DNA from 4 places in the Thalassotalea montiporae genome. Region 1 is predicted to be linked to each of the others. Evidence: predicted binding sites of a transcription regulator. Region 1 holds the regulator's gene; each other region holds the start of a gene.
The links. Region 1 encodes sigma-54, which starts transcription at its own class of promoters, with help from an activator protein. Its sites were predicted from a motif close to GTTGGCACGNNNNTNGNNT; they were not measured.
Positions count from the first base shown of each region.

Region 2: the regulator sigma-54 is predicted to act here: its motif matches at 2,658-2,676, upstream of ACSLUR_RS11830 (FimV/HubP family polar landmark protein).
Region 3: the regulator sigma-54 is predicted to act here: its motif matches at 2,658-2,676, upstream of ACSLUR_RS01140 (DUF2726 domain-containing protein).
Region 4: the regulator sigma-54 is predicted to act here: its motif matches at 2,974-2,992, upstream of glnK (P-II family nitrogen regulator).

Region 1 covers NZ_JBQRUO010000001.1:482,834-487,865, reverse strand. The annotation lists gene rapZ (RNase adapter RapZ) at 1-780, opposite strand, end outside; gene ptsN (PTS IIA-like nitrogen regulatory protein PtsN) at 794-1,246, opposite strand; gene hpf (ribosome hibernation promoting factor) at 1,250-1,537, opposite strand; gene ACSLUR_RS02005 (RNA polymerase factor sigma-54) at 1,565-3,073, opposite strand; gene lptB (LPS export ABC transporter ATP-binding protein) at 3,135-3,869, opposite strand; gene lptA (lipopolysaccharide transport periplasmic protein LptA) at 3,873-4,331, opposite strand; gene lptC (LPS export ABC transporter periplasmic protein LptC) at 4,348-4,914, opposite strand; gene kdsC (3-deoxy-manno-octulosonate-8-phosphatase KdsC) at 4,911-5,032, opposite strand, start outside.
Region 2 covers NZ_JBQRUO010000003.1:264,631-269,662, reverse strand. The annotation lists gene ACSLUR_RS11840 (4-phosphoerythronate dehydrogenase) at 252-1,409, shown strand; gene ACSLUR_RS11835 (aspartate-semialdehyde dehydrogenase) at 1,457-2,473, shown strand; gene ACSLUR_RS11830 (FimV/HubP family polar landmark protein) at 2,740-5,032, shown strand, end outside.
Region 3 covers NZ_JBQRUO010000001.1:249,805-254,836, forward strand. The annotation lists gene ACSLUR_RS01125 (cobalamin biosynthesis protein CobD/CbiB) at 1-505, opposite strand, end outside; gene mtnN (5'-methylthioadenosine/S-adenosylhomocysteine nucleosidase) at 505-1,215, opposite strand; gene ACSLUR_RS01135 (type II secretion system protein) at 1,264-1,797, opposite strand; gene ACSLUR_RS01140 (DUF2726 domain-containing protein) at 1,959-2,606, opposite strand; gene ACSLUR_RS01145 (dUTP diphosphatase) at 2,736-3,365, opposite strand; gene ACSLUR_RS01150 (prenyltransferase) at 3,536-4,423, opposite strand; gene ACSLUR_RS01155 (DUF885 domain-containing protein) at 4,523-5,032, opposite strand, start outside.
Region 4 covers NZ_JBQRUO010000002.1:375,032-380,063, forward strand. The annotation lists gene ACSLUR_RS08210 (CvfB family protein) at 1-139, shown strand, start outside; gene ACSLUR_RS08215 (Dyp-type peroxidase) at 250-1,176, opposite strand; gene amtB (ammonium transporter AmtB) at 1,323-2,591, opposite strand; gene glnK (P-II family nitrogen regulator) at 2,601-2,939, opposite strand; gene ACSLUR_RS08230 (potassium channel family protein) at 3,258-3,953, shown strand; gene ACSLUR_RS08235 (HDOD domain-containing protein) at 4,048-4,893, opposite strand.

The sequences.
Region 1 (5,032 bases):
TAATTCAGCAATATAGACTGAACGATGTTTACCACCAGTACAACCAATCGCTATTGTCACATAACTACGGTTATTTCGCTCTAGGTGCGGCAACCAAGTCATTAAAAAACTATTAATTTGCCAAACAAACTTAGTGACAATCGGCTGGCTGGCGAGAAAGTCACGGACGGGTTGATCTAAGCCAGTTTGCGATTTTAACTCTTTGTCCCAGAATGGGTTAGGTAGAAATCGTGCATCAAACACGTAATCAGCATCTGCAGGAATACCGTGTTTAAAGCCAAAGGATTCAAACACTAGCACCATAGCCCCTGTTTTCTTACCGAGTATACGTTCACGTACGAGATCGGCTAACTGGTGTGGCGAGAGCTGGCTAGTATTCATATATAAATCAGCGCGAGTTGAAACAGGCTCAAGCAGTTTTTTCTCTAATTCTAGCGCTTGATCAAGTGCAATATTTTGTCTGATCAGTGGATGCAAGCGGCGTGTTTCACTAAAACGCCGGATCAGGTCGTTATCGTTCGCATCAAGATACAGAATGGTCAGCTCTACGGCAGCAGGCAGATAATCAAGAATCTCATGAACGTCTTTGGGCTCAGCAGGCAAATTACGTACATCGAGCGATACACCAACGTTTTCGTATTCGTTAATTACTGTATGGGTAAGCGCGGGTAGCAAGTTTACTGGAATATTATCAACGCAGTAGTATCCTAAATCTTCTAAAACTCTGAGCGCAACTGATTTGCCAGAGCCTGAACGACCACTGACGATAATAAGTTTCATAGTGTGCTTACCGTTATTCCGCTTGGTTAATCAACTCGTAAAGCTCATGATTACTAGTACATTTACGAATTTTTTTATTGATTTGTTTGTTGCTCAGCAGCTTAGCAATACTTTGCAGTGTGGATAAGTGATCTTTACAACAGTCTTCAGGCACAAATAACGCCACGAAGATATCAACAGCGCGGTTATCAATCGCATCAAACGCCACTGGCTGTTCAGTGGTCATCAGTACTGCCACAACTTGATTCGTGCCAGTAAGGCGACCGTGTGGTATTGCAATACCATTGCCAATGCCTGTGCTGCCCATTTTTTCACGAGCCAGCAAACTTTGCAGCAATTCAAATGTTGAGTGTTCAGGAATGTGACTAGTTGCAATACTGCAAATTTGCTCGAGGATTTTCTTTTTGCTTGACAGTGGGACTGCACAGGATGTGCAGTCCTCGGTTAGTATATCTTGCAGCTTCATAGTTTAATGCTGAGTAATTTTACCTTTGTATTTAAGGATTTGGCGGTCAAGTTTATCAATGAGCGAGTCAATTGATGCGTACATGTCTTGATTTTGTGCTGAGGCGTGAACCTCTGTGCCGTTGAGGTGAACTGTCGCCTCGGCTTTTTGGTTTAATTTTTCTACGGTAAGAACGACGTATACATTGTTGATGTGATCGAAATGTCGCTCCAGCTTTGCAAACTTAGTGTTAACGAAATCGCGTAATGAATCTGTCACTTCTACGTGGTGGCCTGATAAATTAATTTGCATAAGCTTTATTCCTCATTGCTTGAATACTTAAAGTAGACTTTTTCTTTGATTTGACGGTGGAATAGATAAGGACTCTCGGTACTTAGCTATTGTCCGTCGCGCAACATTAATCCCTTGCTCTGCTAATAGTTCCGCCATTTTGCTATCACTTAATGGTTTCGATGGAGTTTCTGCTGAGACAAGCTTTTTAATTAATGCTCTGATAGCAGTAGATGAACATTCCCCCCCATTTTCCGTACTAACATGACTAGAAAAGAAGTACTTTAATTCGAAAATACCTCTAGGCGTGTGCATGAACTTTTGCGTGGTTACACGCGATATGGTTGACTCATGCATATCAACCGCTTCTGCGATGTCGTTTAACACCATCGGGCGCATCGCTTCTGGCCCGTATTCAAAAAAGCCTTGCTGACGCTGAACAATACAGTTTGACACTTTCAGCAGCGTTTCGTTGCGGCTTTCTAAACTTTTAATGAACCATTTGGCTTCTTGCAGGTTTGAACGGATAAACTGATTATCGTCCGATGACTTCATACTTTTGGTCATCGCTGCGTATTGCTGATTAATTGATAATCTTGGTGCTGTACTTGGATTAAGCTCAACCACCCAGCGACCATTTTTCTTTTCCACAGAAACATCTGGGATAACGTACTGATCATCACCTTGCACTACCGCATCACCAGGTCTTGGGTTTAATGATTGGATCAGGCGCAGTGCCTCGCGCAGCTGGTCTTCCTTGAGCTTGGTTTTTCGCATTATTTGACGATAGTCACGATTACCCAATAAATCAATGTGCTCGCTAATGATCAGCTTACTTTCTGCTAAATACGGTGTGTCGTTATCAAACTGATTCAATTGAATCAATAAACATTCAGGAATAGAGCGCGCTGCCACCCCAATAGGATCGAACATATTAATACGCTTTAATACCGCTTCAACTTCATCAAGTTCAACTTCTTCAAGACCTAGACTTTCCAAAATATCTTCGGCAGAAACAGTTAGGTAACCAGCATCGTCAACGGCATCGATAATTGCCATAGCAATGGCTTCATCGGTTTCACTAAAGGGTGTTAGCTCCATTTGCCAGCGCAAGTGGTCTTGAATAGAATCGGTGGTTTCACCTTGATAAACGTAGTCATCACTGCCTGCAGTGCCAATGCCTGAGCTACTTACACCTGCACTAAATGACTCATCCCAAGTGGTATCAATACTCAACTCTTCTGGAATGTCATTTTTTTCCATCGCCTCGGTAGTGCTGACTTCATCAGCGGTAGGCATAGCATCTTCAGAACCATCTGTTGTCACCTGCTCAGTCGTTGCCGTAGCAGAATAAGCATCGTCAATAGACTCGCTGTCACTACTTTCCGATGAGGCACTCGCCGACTCATCCACTTCAAGCAGTGGATTGCTTTCCAGCGCTTCTTGAATCTCTTGTTGAAGGTCTAATGTTGATAATTGTAGTAACTTGATAGCCTGCTGAAGTTGCGGCGTCATCGTAAGTTGCTGACCAATTTTTAACTGCAATGATGGACGCATTTAAGTCTAACGGTTTCCTTTTGTTGTGTTCTTTTATTCAAGTAAAACGCTAATGATTTAACTATAGCGTGAATTGCTCACCTAGGTATACATCTCTTACTTGCTGATTCGCCAAAATTTGTTCTGAATCACCTTCAGCGATTAATTCTCCGTGACTAACGATATATGCATGCTCACACACATCAAGTGTTTCGCGAACATTGTGGTCAGTGATCAAAACGCCAATGCCACGTTGCTTTAAATGCAAAATAATCTTTTTAATATCGCCAACTGAAATTGGGTCAACACCGGCAAAAGGTTCATCTAGCAAAATAAACAATGGGTCGGCTGCTAACGCTCTGGCAATCTCAACACGACGACGTTCACCACCCGATAAACTCATGCCCGTATTATCTCTTATATGGCCGATATTGAATTCTTCAATAAGCAATTCGAGTTTTTCTTCACGCTCAACTTCCGTTAAGTCTTTGCGTGTTTGCAAGATCGCCATGATGTTTTGATAAACCGTCAGTTTGCGAAAAATAGACGCTTCTTGCGGCAAATAGCCAATACCGCGACGCGCGCGCTCATGCATAGGCAACAAAGTTAAATCATCTGCCCCTAAAGTGATTTCACCGCTATCGTTCGGCACTAAGCCAACAATCATATAAAACGACGTGGTTTTACCCGCACCATTAGGGCCAAGTAAACCCACAATTTGTCCAGTACTGACCGACAAGCTGACATTTTTAACAACCTGTCGACCTTTATAAGCTTTTGCTAAGCCAGACGCGGTAAGTGTTACTTCTTGTGTCATCGGCTATTTATCACTTTTTGCTTTAGGTTTTAAAATGGTGGTTACCGACTGGTTACTGCCACCCTCTGCTTCCAATTGTTCAGTTAGCGTGTTGTATACGATTTTCTCACCGCTAACTTCACTACCAGCTTGCGTCAACAATGCATTGCCCGAGATGGTGATAGTGAACGTTAATGGTTCATATTTAATTTCATTGGCTTGCAAACGAATCTTACTGCCATCTTCAAGCAGTTGTTCAAATGTTGCTGGTTGCCCTTTAGCAACATAGGTTTGCACGTCTTGATCTTTTTGACTAAAAACTTGCACGAGGTCAGCTTTAATTTTCAATGAACCTTGTGAAATCACTACATCATCTAAGTAGCTGGCAATTTTGTTCTTTAAGTCACCTGCTTGACGCCCCGCCGAGATATGAATTTCTTGCTCAAGGTCAATTTTTGCAGCAAGTGTCGGAGTGCTGATCACACTCGCGACCGCTAGGCTAGCTAGCAGCTTTTTTATAAATAGTTTGTACATGCTCGGTCAATGTCATTTGTTTAGTGTTTAAGTCTATAATCAGCCCAGAACCATACATAGTAAAGTCTTTTCCCTGAATCAATATGGTTTGATCAGAGCTAATAATATTGGTATTCAAATCCAGTTCTAAATATTTACAGTGAATTTCCTTAATCAAACTGTCTGGCTCTGTCGCCATTAATGTCACACGGTTTTTTAATACCACGCGATTATTGTTATAAAGCGTGCCTTCAAGTGCTTCGAGTTGCCATGGTGCCGAATCATTTTTTGGATATACAGTATATTTAGGCTGCTCAAAGTGAGTAAATGCCAACTCAGCATAGTGTTCCATGCGCTCGGCAATAACATGATGCGATAATTGGCCGCTCTCACTGTAAATATCACTATTAAGCGCCTCAGCAATAAAGTCAGGGACAAGCTCTGCTTCAACAATGTCAGCGTCTTGCTGCTGTGCTTGACGCCATTGCACAACGCCATAGGCCATAAGGCTAAACAAGAAAGCGATTAGCGCTAGGCCATAAAGTCGATTCATACACTCGCGCCTTTAGCGTCTACCAATGTGTCTTGGCTATGCATAATAAGATCACAAAGTTCGCGCACAGCGCCAAAGCCACCTAGCGTAAAAGTGCGATAATCTGCTTTGTTAATGA
Region 2 (5,032 bases), on a different contig from region 1:
GTACGATTGAGATAATAAAAAAGTAAATTAGAAAGCGCTGTCTAAAGCGCAAAAAAATGTTGAATAATTTGGGTTTGTTATTTTTAAAATAGTAAAAACAATAATTTAGTCGTTACTTCTGATTGCAGGTGAACGCAATAGTGCATAGTTAGTAGATTAGTTAAAAGAATTAACAAGTTAAATCAAACTGCAACCACTTTATTTGGGGTAGAATGCCGCGATTATCGTATTTAATGTACTTGTGACAAATTATGAAAATATTCTTCGATGAAAATATGCCGTTCGCACGTGAGTTTTTTTCCGAGCTTGGTGGCGAGCAACATCAACTGGTCCCATTTAAAGGCCGCGAGCTAAATGCTCAGCAGTTGATTGATGCGGATGTGTTGCTTGTTCGCTCGATCACAAAAGTGAATGAGGCATTGCTTGCTGACGCCCAGCAATTAAAGTTTGTGGGTACAGCAACAATTGGCGTTGACCATGTTGATCAGAAGTACTTAGCTGAGCGTGACATTAAGTTTTCATCGGCACCTGGCTGCAACGCTATTTCTGTAGCGGAATTTGTGATCAGTAGCTTGGTGGTGCTGGCGGAGCGCTACCAATTGTCATTATCTGATAAATCGGTTGGCATTGTCGGGGCTGGTAATACCGGCTCTAGGCTTGCTGAAAAGCTTACTGCTTTAGGGATTCGTTATAAGTTGTGCGATCCACTATTGGCGGATGCTGGCGATAATCGTGAGTTTGTCTCGCTAGACGAGGCGTTAGCCTGCGATATTGTGTCACTGCACGTGCCACTGACTCGCAGCGGCGAACACCCAACCTTTCATTTGCTTGATGAAGTAAAATTGCGTGCTTTTAACGAGCAGCAAATTCTTATTAACGCTTGTCGTGGCGAGGTGATTGATAACCAAGCATTGTTAGCTCTCAAACAGCAAGGCCATGGGCTCACCTTAGTCATGGATGTTTGGGAAGGCGAGCCAAATGTGTTAAAGGACCTTATCCCTTTTGCTGATATAGCAAGTGCCCATATTGCTGGTTATAGCTTAGAAGGAAAAGCTCGTGGTACACAAATGTTGTATCAGGCAGTATGTCGAATGCTAGAAATTGAAGGTAATAAGCAGTTAGCCGACTTTTTACCTAAGCCAAATATTGGCAGTGTTAAATTAAATCCAGATGGAAAAAGAAATCAGGAATTTGATGAAATATTGCTAAACCAGTTGGTAAAAATGGTATACGATGTCAGGCGTGACGATGGCATCTTTCGTCAACAACTCTCTCGCTTTGGCTTTGACCATATCCGAAAAAATTACCCAGTACGTCGGGAATTTTCTTCGTTGGCAATTTCAGGCGAAAACAGCTCATTGAATACGCTGGTTCAACTGGGCTTTAATAGGCTGACTGATAACGCCTAAATATTAGCAAAAATAAGATAAACGTAAGATAGAGGAAGAGAAATAGCATGGCGCAAAAATATGATGTATGTGTACTTGGTGCAACGGGACTGGTGGGTAAAACCATTATTGAAATTCTTGAACAACGTGACTTTCCCGTAAACAAACTCTATCCACTTGCGAGTGCGCGCTCTGCTGGTCAGTTTATTGAATTTAACGGTGAAAGCATTGAAGTGCTTGATGCTGACAATTTTGATTGGAGCCAAGCGCAAATTGGTTTCTTCTCAGCAGGTGGTGCTACGTCAGCAAAATATGCCCCAATGGCAGGTGATGCAGGCTGCATCGTGATTGATAACACGTCAGAATTTCGTTATGAACCAGACATTCCGTTAGTTGTACCAGAAGTAAACCCTGGTGCACTAGCTGATTACCGTAACCGCAATATTATTGCTAACCCTAACTGTTCAACCATTCAGATGATGGTGGCGTTAAAACCAATTCAGGACGCTGTTGGTATTGATCGCATCAATGTTTGTACTTATCAGTCAGTTTCTGGTGCTGGTAAGGAAGCAATGGATGAGTTAGCCAAACAATGTGCTGACCTGTTAAGTGGCAAGCCGGTTGAAAGTAAAAGCTTCTCACGTCAAATTGCCTTTAATGTGATCCCGCAAATTGATGTGTTCCAAGATAATGGTTACACCAAAGAAGAAATGAAAATGGTGTGGGAGACTAAAAAGATTTTTGGTGATGAAAATATTTTGGTTAACCCAACCGCTGTACGTGTACCAGTATTCTATGGCCATGCCGAAGCTATTCACATTGAAACGCGCACACAAACTTCAGCTGAAGAAGTAAAAGCCTTACTCAGCCAAGCACCAGGTGTGGTGTTATGTGAAGACGACCAAGACTTCCCAACACAAATTGGTGATGCGAGCGGTAAAGACGAAACTTTTGTTGGCCGTATTCGCGAAGATATTAGCCACCCGAATGGCATTAACTTATGGGTTGTGGCAGATAATGTGCGCAAAGGGGCGGCAACAAACAGTATTCAAATTGCTGAGTTATTAATTAAAGAATACTTGTAATACACATTACAAAAATTCGTAAAGAAATAGAGGGGTTAGCCGTTAACATTAGCGGTTAACCCTTTTTTTGTTGCCGTTTATTTACGCTGTTCTTGGTAGAAAGTGATTAATTTCTTGATCAAGGACAGGGTTTTACCGCTTGCTACGCATATCTATTTATCGCTAGCATGGACGTTAGCCGAGACTTGGAATAAACTTTGCTTTGCTCTAGCTGGGTGGAACCGCCAGTTTTTTGGCAATTTATTAGAATAATTAGGAAAGACTTAATGCTGCGCTTACTTAGCCTGTGCTTATTGCAGGTGTTAATCGTTGGACTTTTATTGGCGAGTACGCCTTCGGTTTCAGCACAAGATGCCGGAATTCGAATTCGCGGGCCCAAAAGCACAGATGTTTTTCCTCATGACCGCTATGGGCCTATAACCAGCAGCGATACACTATGGAAAATCGCGTTAGCGATCCGACCAGACCCTTCAGTGACGGTTTATCAAGTCATGCAAGCCTTGTATGAGATGAACCCAAACGCCTTTGCAGATAACAACCGTAATCACTTAATTAATGGCCAGTATTTACTGGTTCCACCCATTGAAAAAATTCGTCTGATTGACCCTTATATCGCCAAAAATAGTGCGGTAAGTGACGACAAAAAGTGGCAAGGAAAAATTGCCAAAAAAGCTGAGCCAGTGGTGCCAATCAAACCGGAAGAATTGGTTGTTAAAAAGAAAGATCTAGACGCAGCTAAAGGCGAAATTAATCAACAACTACAAACCTATGACACCGAGCAGCGTCAAAAACTCGATACTATTCAACGTGATGTTTTAGACTCGATTGATGGCCTTCAAGCGATTTTGCAAGAAAATGAGGCGCTGCGTCAGCGACTTGCCAACTTCAATGACCAATTAACCTTAATGCAAGGTGAAGTGGCAAAAGGGCAAGAAGTTAAGGCACAAATGGATAGTATGCTGCAGCTGCAAAAAGAGTTGTTAGCTAAAGCTGAAGAGCGCGAACGCCAATTGTTGCTAGAAAAGCAGCAAGCCGAGCTTGAGCAGCAAAATTGGATGTCGAGCTTGTGGTTCAAAGTGCTAATGGGTACTTTGCCAGCGCTATTAATCGCTGGCGTAATTGCCTTCTTTATTGGCCGCAAAAAGCAAACAAAAGAACAACCAGTCGAAGAAATGACGCTGGAAAAACCAGCAACGCCACCAGAAGCTTCAGCGCCAGAAGTAGCAAGTGAAGCAATAGAGGAAGACTTATCGCTTGATGGCGAGCTGTCGCTTGATGATGAGCTTTCCATTGATCTAACTGAGTCGGACGATGAAACAGATGATTTATTCTCTGACGATATCGACGATCTTGGTGATGACTTGCTTGATGATGATTTAAGCGATGAAGTTATTCATTTAGACGATGAGCTAGATGAACTAGATGACCTAGAAGATATTTCGCTTGATGATGACTTGGAAAAAGTTGAAGAAGAAAGTGAGCCGCTAGAAAGTGGTGAGCTCGATCAAAGCATGCTCGATGATCTGCTTTCGGGTGATGATGGTAGCGAGGATGGCGACGCAGATAATAAGGTAGAAGAGGAAGGCGAGGCACTTGATGGTGGTCAACTAGATCAAAGTGATCTTGACGATCTGCTTTCGGGGCTTGGCGCTGATGATGAAAGCTCAGCTGAAGATGAAGCTGACGATCTAGTTGCTCTAGAAGAAGATAGTGAGCCGTTAGCTGATGGTGAACTGGGACAAGATGACCTTGACGCATTACTTTCTGGTGCGACTGATGATGTTGCTGATGCCGATGCACCAGCTGCGCCGGAGGCAAGTGCTGCTGATGAGATTCCAGACGGCGCCGATGTTACAGACCCAGACGATATCGATGCGCTTTTAGATAGTATCAATGACGATGCACCAGCTGCGCCGGAGGCAAGTGCCGCTGATGAGATTCCAGATGGCGCTGATGTTACCGACCCTGATGATATTGATGCGCTTTTAGATAGCATTAATGGTGATGCACCTGTTACGCCAGAAGCGACCGAGGCAAGTGTTGCTGATGAGATTCCAGACGGCGCTGATGTTACCGATCCAGACGATATCGATGCGCTTTTAGATAGTATCAATGACGATGCACCAGAAACGACCGAGGCGAGTGCTGCTGATGAGATTCCAGATGGCGCCGATGTTACCGACCCAGACGATATTGATGCACTTTTAGACAGCATTAATGGCGATACACCAGCGGCGGCCGAGGCAAGTGCTGCTGATGAGATTCCAGATGGCGCCGATGTTACCGACCCTGACGATATTGATGCACTTTTAGATAGCATTAATGGCGATGCGCCAGCGGCGACCGAGGCAAGTGCTACTGATGAAATTCCAGATGGCGCTGATGTTACCGACCCAGACGATATTGATGCGCTTTTAGATAGCATTAATGGCGACAGTGAGACGCAGCAAGTATCACAAGTTGACGACAGTGATATGGAGATCACCGATCCGGACGATATTGATGCATTGCTTAACAGCATCAACGGTGAAACGGGTGATAGTGGTGCAGACTCTGATG
Region 3 (5,032 bases), 230 kb from region 1:
GATAAATCGCAATGACGCTGACCGTAAGTTGCATGTGTTTGATAATCAGCGCTTCAATGGTCGCCTTGGACAACCCCATGGCAGAAAGCTGACTGGTGTCTCGCAGTACAAGCCGTTTAAGGGTTTGTTTGGCCTTATAATTATCGCCAGTGCGCAGTGCTTTAGAAATCGTTTTCGCATTGGGTACAAGCGTTAATGAACCAAGCGCAAAATACAGCAATAGGCCTTGCCAGAGCTCTGGAATCGCAACGAAATCGGCAAATAACCATAGGATTACCCACAATGGCGTGAAGGTAACGATAACTGCGACAAAGCCTGAAATGCTTTGCTGACTTTGGCCGTTTTCAGCTTTGTTGACTTTGTTAGCCAGTTGCAAACAAAAGAATTGAAAAAATTGCCAAGGGTTATGTGCTGCAATGGTTTGCAGCACACGCTTAACCAGTAATACCGCCAACAGTAAAACAATACTTTCAAATTGTGGTGGTATTGCGGCTAACCAGTCCATTAGTTAAGAGTCACGCCCTCTAGTGAGTTGATCATATTGATCACTAACTCAGATGAGTTAACAGACGCGGTTTCCAAGTAGGCTTCAAATGAGGTTGGAGATTCTTTGCCTGCAATATCAGACATCGAGCGAATAACCACAAATGGCACATTAAATTTGTGACAAGTTTGTGCAATCGCTGCACCTTCCATTTCAACTGCTGCCATAGTTGGGAAATTGGCACGTGCTTTAGCGATATCTTCATCGGCAGTCATAAAGGTATCACCCGTTGTGATCAAGCCAACTAGCGCATTAATATTATCCAGTTTTTTAATCCCAGCTTTTGCTGCTTCAACCAATGCAGGGTGCGGAATAAAAGCGGCTGGGTTAGCTGGCAATTGGCCAATTTCGTAACCAAAAGCTATAAGATTAACATCGTGATAGCGCACTTCAGAGCTAACAACAATATCACCCACTTTAAGTGATTGTTCAAAACCACCCGCAGAGCCCGTATTGACCACATAATCAGGCGAAAATTTGTCGATCAATAAAACGGTAGCTAGTGCTGCGGCAACTTTACCTATACCAGATTGAACAATAACTACATCGTGCCCGTTTAGCTGTCCTTCGTGAAATTCGAAGCCGCCGTGTTGGGTTGTTGTTGGGTTAGTTAAGGCTGCTTTTAAAATGGCAACCTCTGGCTCCATTGCGCCAATAATACCTGCTTTCATCGGAAATCTCGGTTAAAAATAGTTAGCGCGATTATACGCCATTACACATTAACAGCCACTGGTAACTGTGCCAATACGTGGTTCAGCACCCGTTTTAGGGTTGAAATAATAAGCGTAGCAGGCGTCAGCTAATCGGTAGCCTTGTGGCCAAACCAACATCAAGCCGTTGCTACTGGCTGGGCTTGGTGTGAAATCTAAGTTGGGGGCTGTGTTTTGGTTACCAACACCACACAAGTCATTAATGGTGCACTCTGCAGTAGGGTTGGTAAAAGTAATGTTTTGACCAACATTAAGTAAGAATTGCCATGCGTTAGCCCAGTGACCACTGGCATAACCTTGCTCGATCGCAACGTTGCTACCGTTTACCGTAATATTACCGTCTTCTATATTGTCAACGCGTGCTTTGGCTGCAACCAATGATGAACTTGAAGCGATGGCTCCGGCTACCCCTTCGATAACGGCTTCGCGGCTGTCAGAGGCAAGATCAATAAAACGCGGCGCAGCAACGGCGGCTAAAATGCCAAGAATAACAATAACAACAACAAGTTCGATAAGGGTAAAACCCTGATGGCGTGATTTCATAATTACAACTTTTTAACAACGATAAGTGGGCGCAAGATTATCAAGTTTGAAGGGGCAAAGCAAAGCTAGCCCGCTGTTGAGGTAGAGTTGGGCTAGCTAGAAAAAGTGAAATTTTAAGGGCTAGTTTAAAAGCTAGTTTAAGTGAACTAACTAAAGCCAATTTAGTGGGGCATCGCCGCCATTGATGGTGTGGCTAGAGATGGTGTTTGAGCAGCCATTTCTTTGGCAGCATTGGCTGTAATAACCCCAGCATTTCTTGGACGTGCTTTCACCATTGGCGCAGGAATAACGCGACCTTTGACTTTCGGCATTGTTTTTACACTGCGACCAAGCACTTTACTGCCTAAACAAGCGCGAATTTCTTCAACCGTGTAATTAGGCTTAACTTTGATACGCACATGTGGAATGGAAGCCGCTTCTAACGCGCCGCTAACAAACCAATCTTTTTTCACTTTATAACCGCGTCCGTTAGTGTCTACTAGGTCAACAGCGCCTAGTAGTTTCATTGTGCTACGTTGGCAAATAACAAAGTCTAAATATTTATTGTTGGCGCTTTTCAGCGCAGCTTGTGTGGCTTTTTTCGAGACACCGCGACGAATATTGACAATGTCAGCTAGGGCTACACGGTTAAGCACACGGTATTCAGGGCCAAGGGCACTTTCGACAAGCGTCAGAAAGTTTTTCTCAGCGGCTGTGTATACAGCTGGCTTGCTATCAAATGGGAATGGAAAGCTGTTATCCGTTAATCGGCTAGCCAATACGGCAACAATTGCAATTAAACTGATTAGGGCAAAAAGGATAAGCTCCATAAACATCTCCAAGTATTCAAATTCTTGACGGGGTTCTTTATAAACCTGTTAAAGCAGAATACGTGCCAGAGATCTTTGGTGGAGCTTATTTTATTCGTTTAATACTACTTAGCTCTTGAATAAGGCAAACTAACTTGGATAGTTTGCTGCTAGTGCATCATAAACCTGTTGTTGGAAGTCGTTCGCGCTGCTATCAAGCTTGCTCACAACGTCAGCTAATACTTCGTTGTCTTCCTTACCGTGCCACACTTTGATGTAAGTGCCTTCTTTATAGCCATAATCTTGGCGGAAGAAGTTCAGGGTGTTTTTACCGACATACTGACGGAATAACTCGTCTAAGTTCATGTCCATTAAACGCATGCAGTCGGCAAACGCTTGGGCGTTAAATTCACGTTGGCTTACAGCTGCTGAAGCAAGCTGTTCTAGCGCGAGTTTAAAGTCTGTTTCTTCGCTAGCTGTTGCTAATTCATTGGTAAGCGATGATGCAATGTCATCAACGCTAGCACCTGTCATCAAACGCAAACTTAAACCAAAATGAAAAATATCAACGAGCTCTAGTTGTACTTGTGGAACGTCAATTTCTTGGTGCTTCCACCACTTCCAGCCATGATGATCAAGCATTTCTGCGCACTCAACCCAAATGGCACGGTACCATTCGTAGCCATTTTCGCGCCAAGTCTCGCTTACTCGGCTATTCATCGCATCTTGCATGGCCAGCATTTGGCTTATTTGAGTGGTCGCGACTGTTTGTGTGCTCATTACTATCTCTTTTATGAAGTCTTTAAAATCAAAGGCTATAGTGTGCCTAAGCCGTGTATTGCATGCAACTTTTTGAAGGTTTTGTCTGGCGGAAAGCTCAGCTTTATCTAGCACGTTTGCACTTCCATTAAGCAATATTATCTTGCCAATGGGAATCTGGGCAACAGTCGTTACAACAGGCTAATAGCGAGTATTGTTGGTGTGACTAATGCCACGATAACGTTACACGCTAAATAGGCTGGCCGCTTGCCAATTTCAAAGCCATAAATAAATGCACCAATACAACTAACAATTGCCAATGGCATTGTAACAAGCGCCCAATAGGCATTTAAGGGCAATATTTTGAATTGGATTAATACTGCAATGAGCGCGAACGAAGAAAGTGTAGAAACAAGCAATATCACGGTTGCTATGGTGGCACCATAGTGAATGGGCAGGGTATTGCGGCCATGAGCTGCGTCTGCTTCTGTGTCAGGGAATTGATTCAGTAATAAAAGGTTGTTGATTTGAAAAAAAGTGATGCCTGCAATTAACAGCGCATCTAATGTTATTGTGTAGGTCAGTGCTAAAAAACTTCCCAGCGTAATGATCAAACTAAAGCCAACACCCGGTGAGATAAAACATAGCCAAGGCAAGGTGTTGAGGGTACGTGTGTATTGAATTACCACAGCTAAGCCAATCAGGCCAAGCGGCAGTAATAGCCAAGTGCGAGTAACACATAAGTAACCGCCTATGAGCACAATAAGCACTATACAGGTAATGGCAATGTTACGAGCCCAGTTGGCCGCGCTGGGAGTTGCGACGAGCGCGCCGCTGCCACCACTAAAGGGTGTGCGTTTCGTTGCTAGGTCTAAACCACTTTGAAAATCTAGGTATTCATTCAGGGTGTTGACGGCAATATGTGCTAACAGTGCACAACTGAAAATTAGAGAAAGGACAAGAATATTGATGCCATAACCATGATCCATTGCCATACTTGCTGCCAACCCAATACAGATTGGTGTTAACAACAGAAAAGGTGGGCGCATGGTCATGAACGCCGCTTTGACTTGCTCCATCACAGTGCTCTCACGTTCGGTTAGTCAGGTTATGGAAAAATAAAGGGCATCCAATGATGCCCTAGCCTTTAATCAAAAACTTATCTGAGGATTAAAGTGTTAAGTGCTCTCAATATATTGTTGTACCAGACGCTCTAAAATATCCAGTGGCACCGCACCATTTTTCAATACAACGTCATGGAAATCGCGCAAATCAAAGCGGTCGCCCAATACTTCTTTCGCTTGTTCGCGAAGTTCTAGGATTTTCATCATCCCTACTTTATAAGCGGTTGCTTGGCCTGGCATAACGATGTAACGCTCAATTTCTGAGACAACGTCAGACTGCGCCATACCAGTATTCGCTTTCATATAATCAATGGCTTGTTCGCGGGTCCAGCGCTTGGCATGAATGCCAGTATCAACTACTAAGCGAACGGCTCTAAATAGCTCTGCTTGCAAGCGACCAATATTATCAAACGGATTTTCCTGGAAACCTAATTCCCATGCGAGCTGTTCAGTGTAAAGCGCCCAACCTTCAGTGTAGGCTGTAAATGGCGAGATTTTGCGGATAAAGGGTAAACCTTCTAGTTCCATTGAAATCGCAATCTGGAAATGGTGTCCTGGAATGCC
Region 4 (5,032 bases), on a different contig from region 1:
TGCCTTACATGACAAATCATCACCGGCTGAAATTAGCCGTGAGTTTGGCGTCAGTAAAAAAGCATTTAAAGCGACCGTGGGTCACTTACTTAAGCAAAACAAAATTATCATTGGCGATGATGGAATTCGCTTAAAGTAAGCTATTATTGCTGCCAAGTGACTTCAGAATAAAACAGTTCAGAATGAAGCAGCTTAAGCTTAGAGTGAAAAAATAAAGCAGCTAATTTAGCTGCTTTATTGTTTTTTAGGCTAAGTCTCGGCTAACCCCGCTAAAACATTTAGGCTGGGGGCAAAAAAGGCAACACCAGTCTGTGCTTCTGTGTATTTAAGCATATGGTCAAAGTGCCCTTCGCCATCCCCTTGGATCATACTTTTCAACATCAAGGTAAAAGGCTCTGGTGAATGGCAGTACGACGTAAAGAATAAGCCTTGTACCTTCATATCACCGTAAGGCATGCTTTGGCGCAGTATTTCAATACTCTTACCATCAGCATCTTTTAGGTTAGTTCGCTTGGTATGCGCTGTTAGTGGTTTGTCTGCTGAAGCATATTCAACATTGTCGAGCTTAGTGCGACCAAATACGTCTTCCTGCGCTTTTTCTTTGAGCATATTCCACAGTTTCATATTGTGGCGATAACGCTGAATATGCAGATAACTACCGCCTGCAAATTCTGGGTCGGCTTCTTCTTTGACCAGTGCGACTTCACGGCGGTGCAAGCCTTGCGGGTTTTCGGTGCCATCAACAAAGCCGGTGAGATCTCGACCATCTAGGTAACGAAATGCGCGCGTTTGTTCAATTAGCTCAACTTTGTCTTCAAGCAGTTCTACAACTTTACTGCTGACAATGTGATTAACATCAGCACGGTCGCTGCGAATTTCAATATAAATATCGCCAGAAGTCGCCGGCGCAATACGATCATCCGATTGCAGCGTTGGAAATGGTGCTAATAGCTTAGGGCGCCCTTGCGGCACTAATTCATCCCAGTAGTTGGCACCGATAGCAACCACTCCATTGAGGTTGGCTTCTGAAAATCGATCCGCGTAATGGTCCAACATGGCGGGAATACGTGACAATGCTTGGCGAATAAACGCATTGCTGTCATCCATCGCATTAAAAATAAGATAAGTGCCATGTAAATTAGGTTCAGCACAAATACCAAATTGCTCTCTTGCCATAATCCGCTTTCTACTTCCGTTCAATCGTATTGATTAATTCTACACAAAAATGAGTGAAATAAACTATTTAGTGTTGATTCAGCGTTTACATCATAAAAAAAGCAGCCCTAAGGCTGCTTCTTGATATTAGGTTAATTAAACCTTGATTAGTTGCGAGTAAACTCTGGGTAAGCTTCTAAGCCACAATCAGACTTATCAACACCTTCGTACTCTTCTTCTTCGCTTACGCGGATACCCATAGTGACTTTCAACGCAAACCATACGATGAAGCTAGTCACGAATACCCAACCGAAGATAGTCGCTGCACCGATTAACTGACCAGAGAAAGTAGCACCTGTGTTAGTTAATGGCACAATAAGTAGACCGAATAAACCAACAACACCGTGTACTGAGATAGCACCTACTGGATCATCAATGCGTAACTTGTCTAAACCGATAATTGAGAATACTACGATGATACCACCAGCAGCACCGAATAAGGTTGCTAATAATGGCGTTGGCGTAGAAGGCTCAGCAGTAATTGCTACTAGACCTGCTAATGCACCGTTCAATGCCATGGTCAAATCTGCTTTCTTGAATAAGATTTTAGCCAAGATTAACGCTGCTACTGCACCGCCCGCTGCTGCTGCGTTAGTGTTAAGGAAAACCATAGCAACTGAATGTGCGTTACCGATATCACCTAATTTAAGTACTGAACCGCCGTTGAAGCCGAACCAACCCATCCATAAGATGAAAGTACCTAATGTCGCAAGTGGTAAGTTAGCACCTGGAATTGCGTTAACTTTACCGTCAGCAGTGTATTTACCTTTACGTGCACCTAGTAGTAATACACCAGCAAGTGCTGCTGCTGCGCCAGCCATGTGAACGATACCTGAACCTGCGAAGTCAGAGAAACCTAAGTCACCAAGTGTGTACAAACCAAATACTGCGTTACCACCCCAAGTCCAGCTACCTTCCATTGGGTAGATGAAGCCAGTAAGTACAACAGCAAATGCTAGGAAAGCCCAAAGCTTCATACGCTCTGCAACCGCGCCAGAAACAATCGACATTGCTGTTGCCACGAATACTACTTGGAAGAAGAAGTCAGATGCTGTTGAGTAAATAGCACCGCCAGTGAAGCCGTCATCACGCGCTGCAAAATCTTTTAATACAGCATCGGCATCAATAGCTTCGATACCTGATAAAAATGCACCTGCTGAACCGTACATAATGTTGTAACCAATCACTAAGTACATGATGCAAGAAATAGAATATAAGGCTACGTTCTTTGTTAAGATTTCAGTCGTGTTCTTCGAACGAACTAAGCCCGCTTCTAACATTGAGAAACCAGCTGCCATCCACATAACCAATGCACCACAAACTAAGAAATAGAATGTGTCCATTGCATATTGAAGGTGAAAAATATTTTGTTCCATGATTATCCCCTACAGTGCTGCTACGTCATTTTCGCCTGTACGGATACGCACAGCTTGCTCTAAGTTGTAAACGAAGATCTTACCGTCACCAATTTTGCCGGTGTAAGCGGCTTTAGTGATGGCTTCAACAAGACGTTCAACAACATCATCGTTTACAGCAATTTCTAATTTTACTTTTGGTAAGAAGTCGACTTGGTATTCGGCACCACGATATAGTTCTGTGTGTCCTTTTTGGCGACCAAAACCTTTAACTTCACTGACGGTTAAACCTTCGACACCGATCTCCGAGATAGCTTCTCGAACATCATCGAGCTTAAACGGCTTAATGATTGCGTTAACTAACTTCATTATTGTTATTCCCCTATCGTTTTTTGTAAAAATGTAACAATCCTTGTGCCAAACAATTTATTTACATAAAAAACAATCAGTTAACCATTTTAAAGTGATAACTCGAATTGTTGGTGCACTATAGTGGTGCGCCCCAAGCAAGGCAATGACCTGAAAGCGTGCACAAAGATTGAACAGCACTACTTTGGTACATTTTCGAACGTAAACGACATTGGTATTCACCAATGAGTTTGATAAATTGGTGGAAGCTATACCAATTGGTATAAGCAAACTTATCTATAACAAGTGATTACTACTCATACTGATGTAAGCATACTTATGAAAGCACATATCAAAAAAATGACACACCATGATAATTTCATGTACCTCACGTTTGCTTTAACCTTGTTACTGCTAAGTACGGCTATTGCCCAACAGTTTTTTGATGATTCAATTCAGCGGTTTGTGCAGTCAACAACCGTCGTGACCTTATTGCTGGCGGTTTGGGGGGTTAAAAGTGAGCATGTATTACTGACAAAAGCGGCAATATTTCCCAGTGCTATCATCCTCACGTCAATGATTGGCAACTATACCAACGCCTTTGGGATTGAGTTTACCCATCTGATCTTAATGCTGTTTTTCTTTATTTTTACTGCTTTTCAAACCTTAAAGCAGGTCATTTTTTCGGGAAAAATCGATGGTAATAAAATACTAGGCTCTATTTGCTTGTACTTGCTGCTTGGCTTGATCTGGGCGCTACTGTATACCTTGGCGCAACTGTATTTTGGCAATGCCTTTAGTGGTTTAGGCGAGAGCCAAGCTTGGTATATTCTGTTTCCTGATTTTATCTATTTTTCATTTGTCACCCTAACGACTTTAGGGTTTGGTGATATTAGCCCAACGTTACCATTAACCAGATTTCTAGTGTATTTTCAGGCAATTTCAGGACAATTTTACTTAGCGATTATTATCGCTAGCTTAGTAGGGGCAAGAATGTCGAGTATGACGCAGGAAGGCGATCAGCATAACCGCTAAGTTTATAGCTACATTTTAGCTAAACGTACAGCTAGACTGTGTAGCACTATCCGCACAGCTATAACAGCGACGAATAGAGCGGCTGATAGAAAGGCTAATAAATCATTAACGAGCTAGGCTTAAGTACCGACAGTACCGCAAGACGTTCTAAATCACAGTAGTTTACTGCTGCTCTAACCAACTCTTTATCCACAGTAAACGCTTCTAACTGCTCTTTAGCGATAAATTTATCAAGCGACTCTTTAGGGAAATGGCTGTTATGCCACATCAAGCGCTTGGCTAGATAGAGTAGTTTGGTTTCATCACTAGCATGGCTTAAATCGTCATTATCTTGCTCACGCACTGGCTCGATAAGCGAATAAGGTAACTGCCAAATTTTCAGCAACTCTGCGGTACACTCACCAAAGGTAAAGCCCAAGGTTTGCTGTTGCAGTTGCCATGGCATACTTTCAGCGCTATCAGGCTGGCAGGCTGCTAGTTGCTCAGGCATAAATTGTTTAACCACCAACTCGCCAAGGTTATGCAGTAAACCAAGAATAAACAAACGTTCAGCATTGGGCACTCTAAGTGACTCACCTAAGTATTTAATCAACAAGGCGCAATCAACCGAGCACTCCCAGTAATTTTCTAAATACTTAGCATCTGCATCAATCTTTTTGAACGCGTCAGTGGTGAAATAGGCAATGACCAAGTTATAGACTTCAGTAATACCAAGCACAAGCACGGCTTTAGAGATGGTGTCTATTTTGCCGGGATAGTTAAAGAAAGAGCTGTTGGCAAGTTTGAGTACAGTCGCAGAAAGTGCAGGGTCAATTAAAATGACTTCTGCAATATCGTCAATTGTTGATGTTTCGTCGTCAATTAATTCTTTAATGCGTAGAAACGAGTCAGATAAGACAAAAATTTCATTCGCTTTTTCCGCGTATTCGACAGCTTTCATGTAGTGCATTCCCAAACTTTGTCATCGTGAGTGATACCCAGCTAGGCGAGCCGAAAAATCCCTATTGTTCAAGCAAATACCAACGCTTGAGCTACTTGCTTGAATCCTCAGGTATTTTGTTGAAAGTATAGTATTTTTA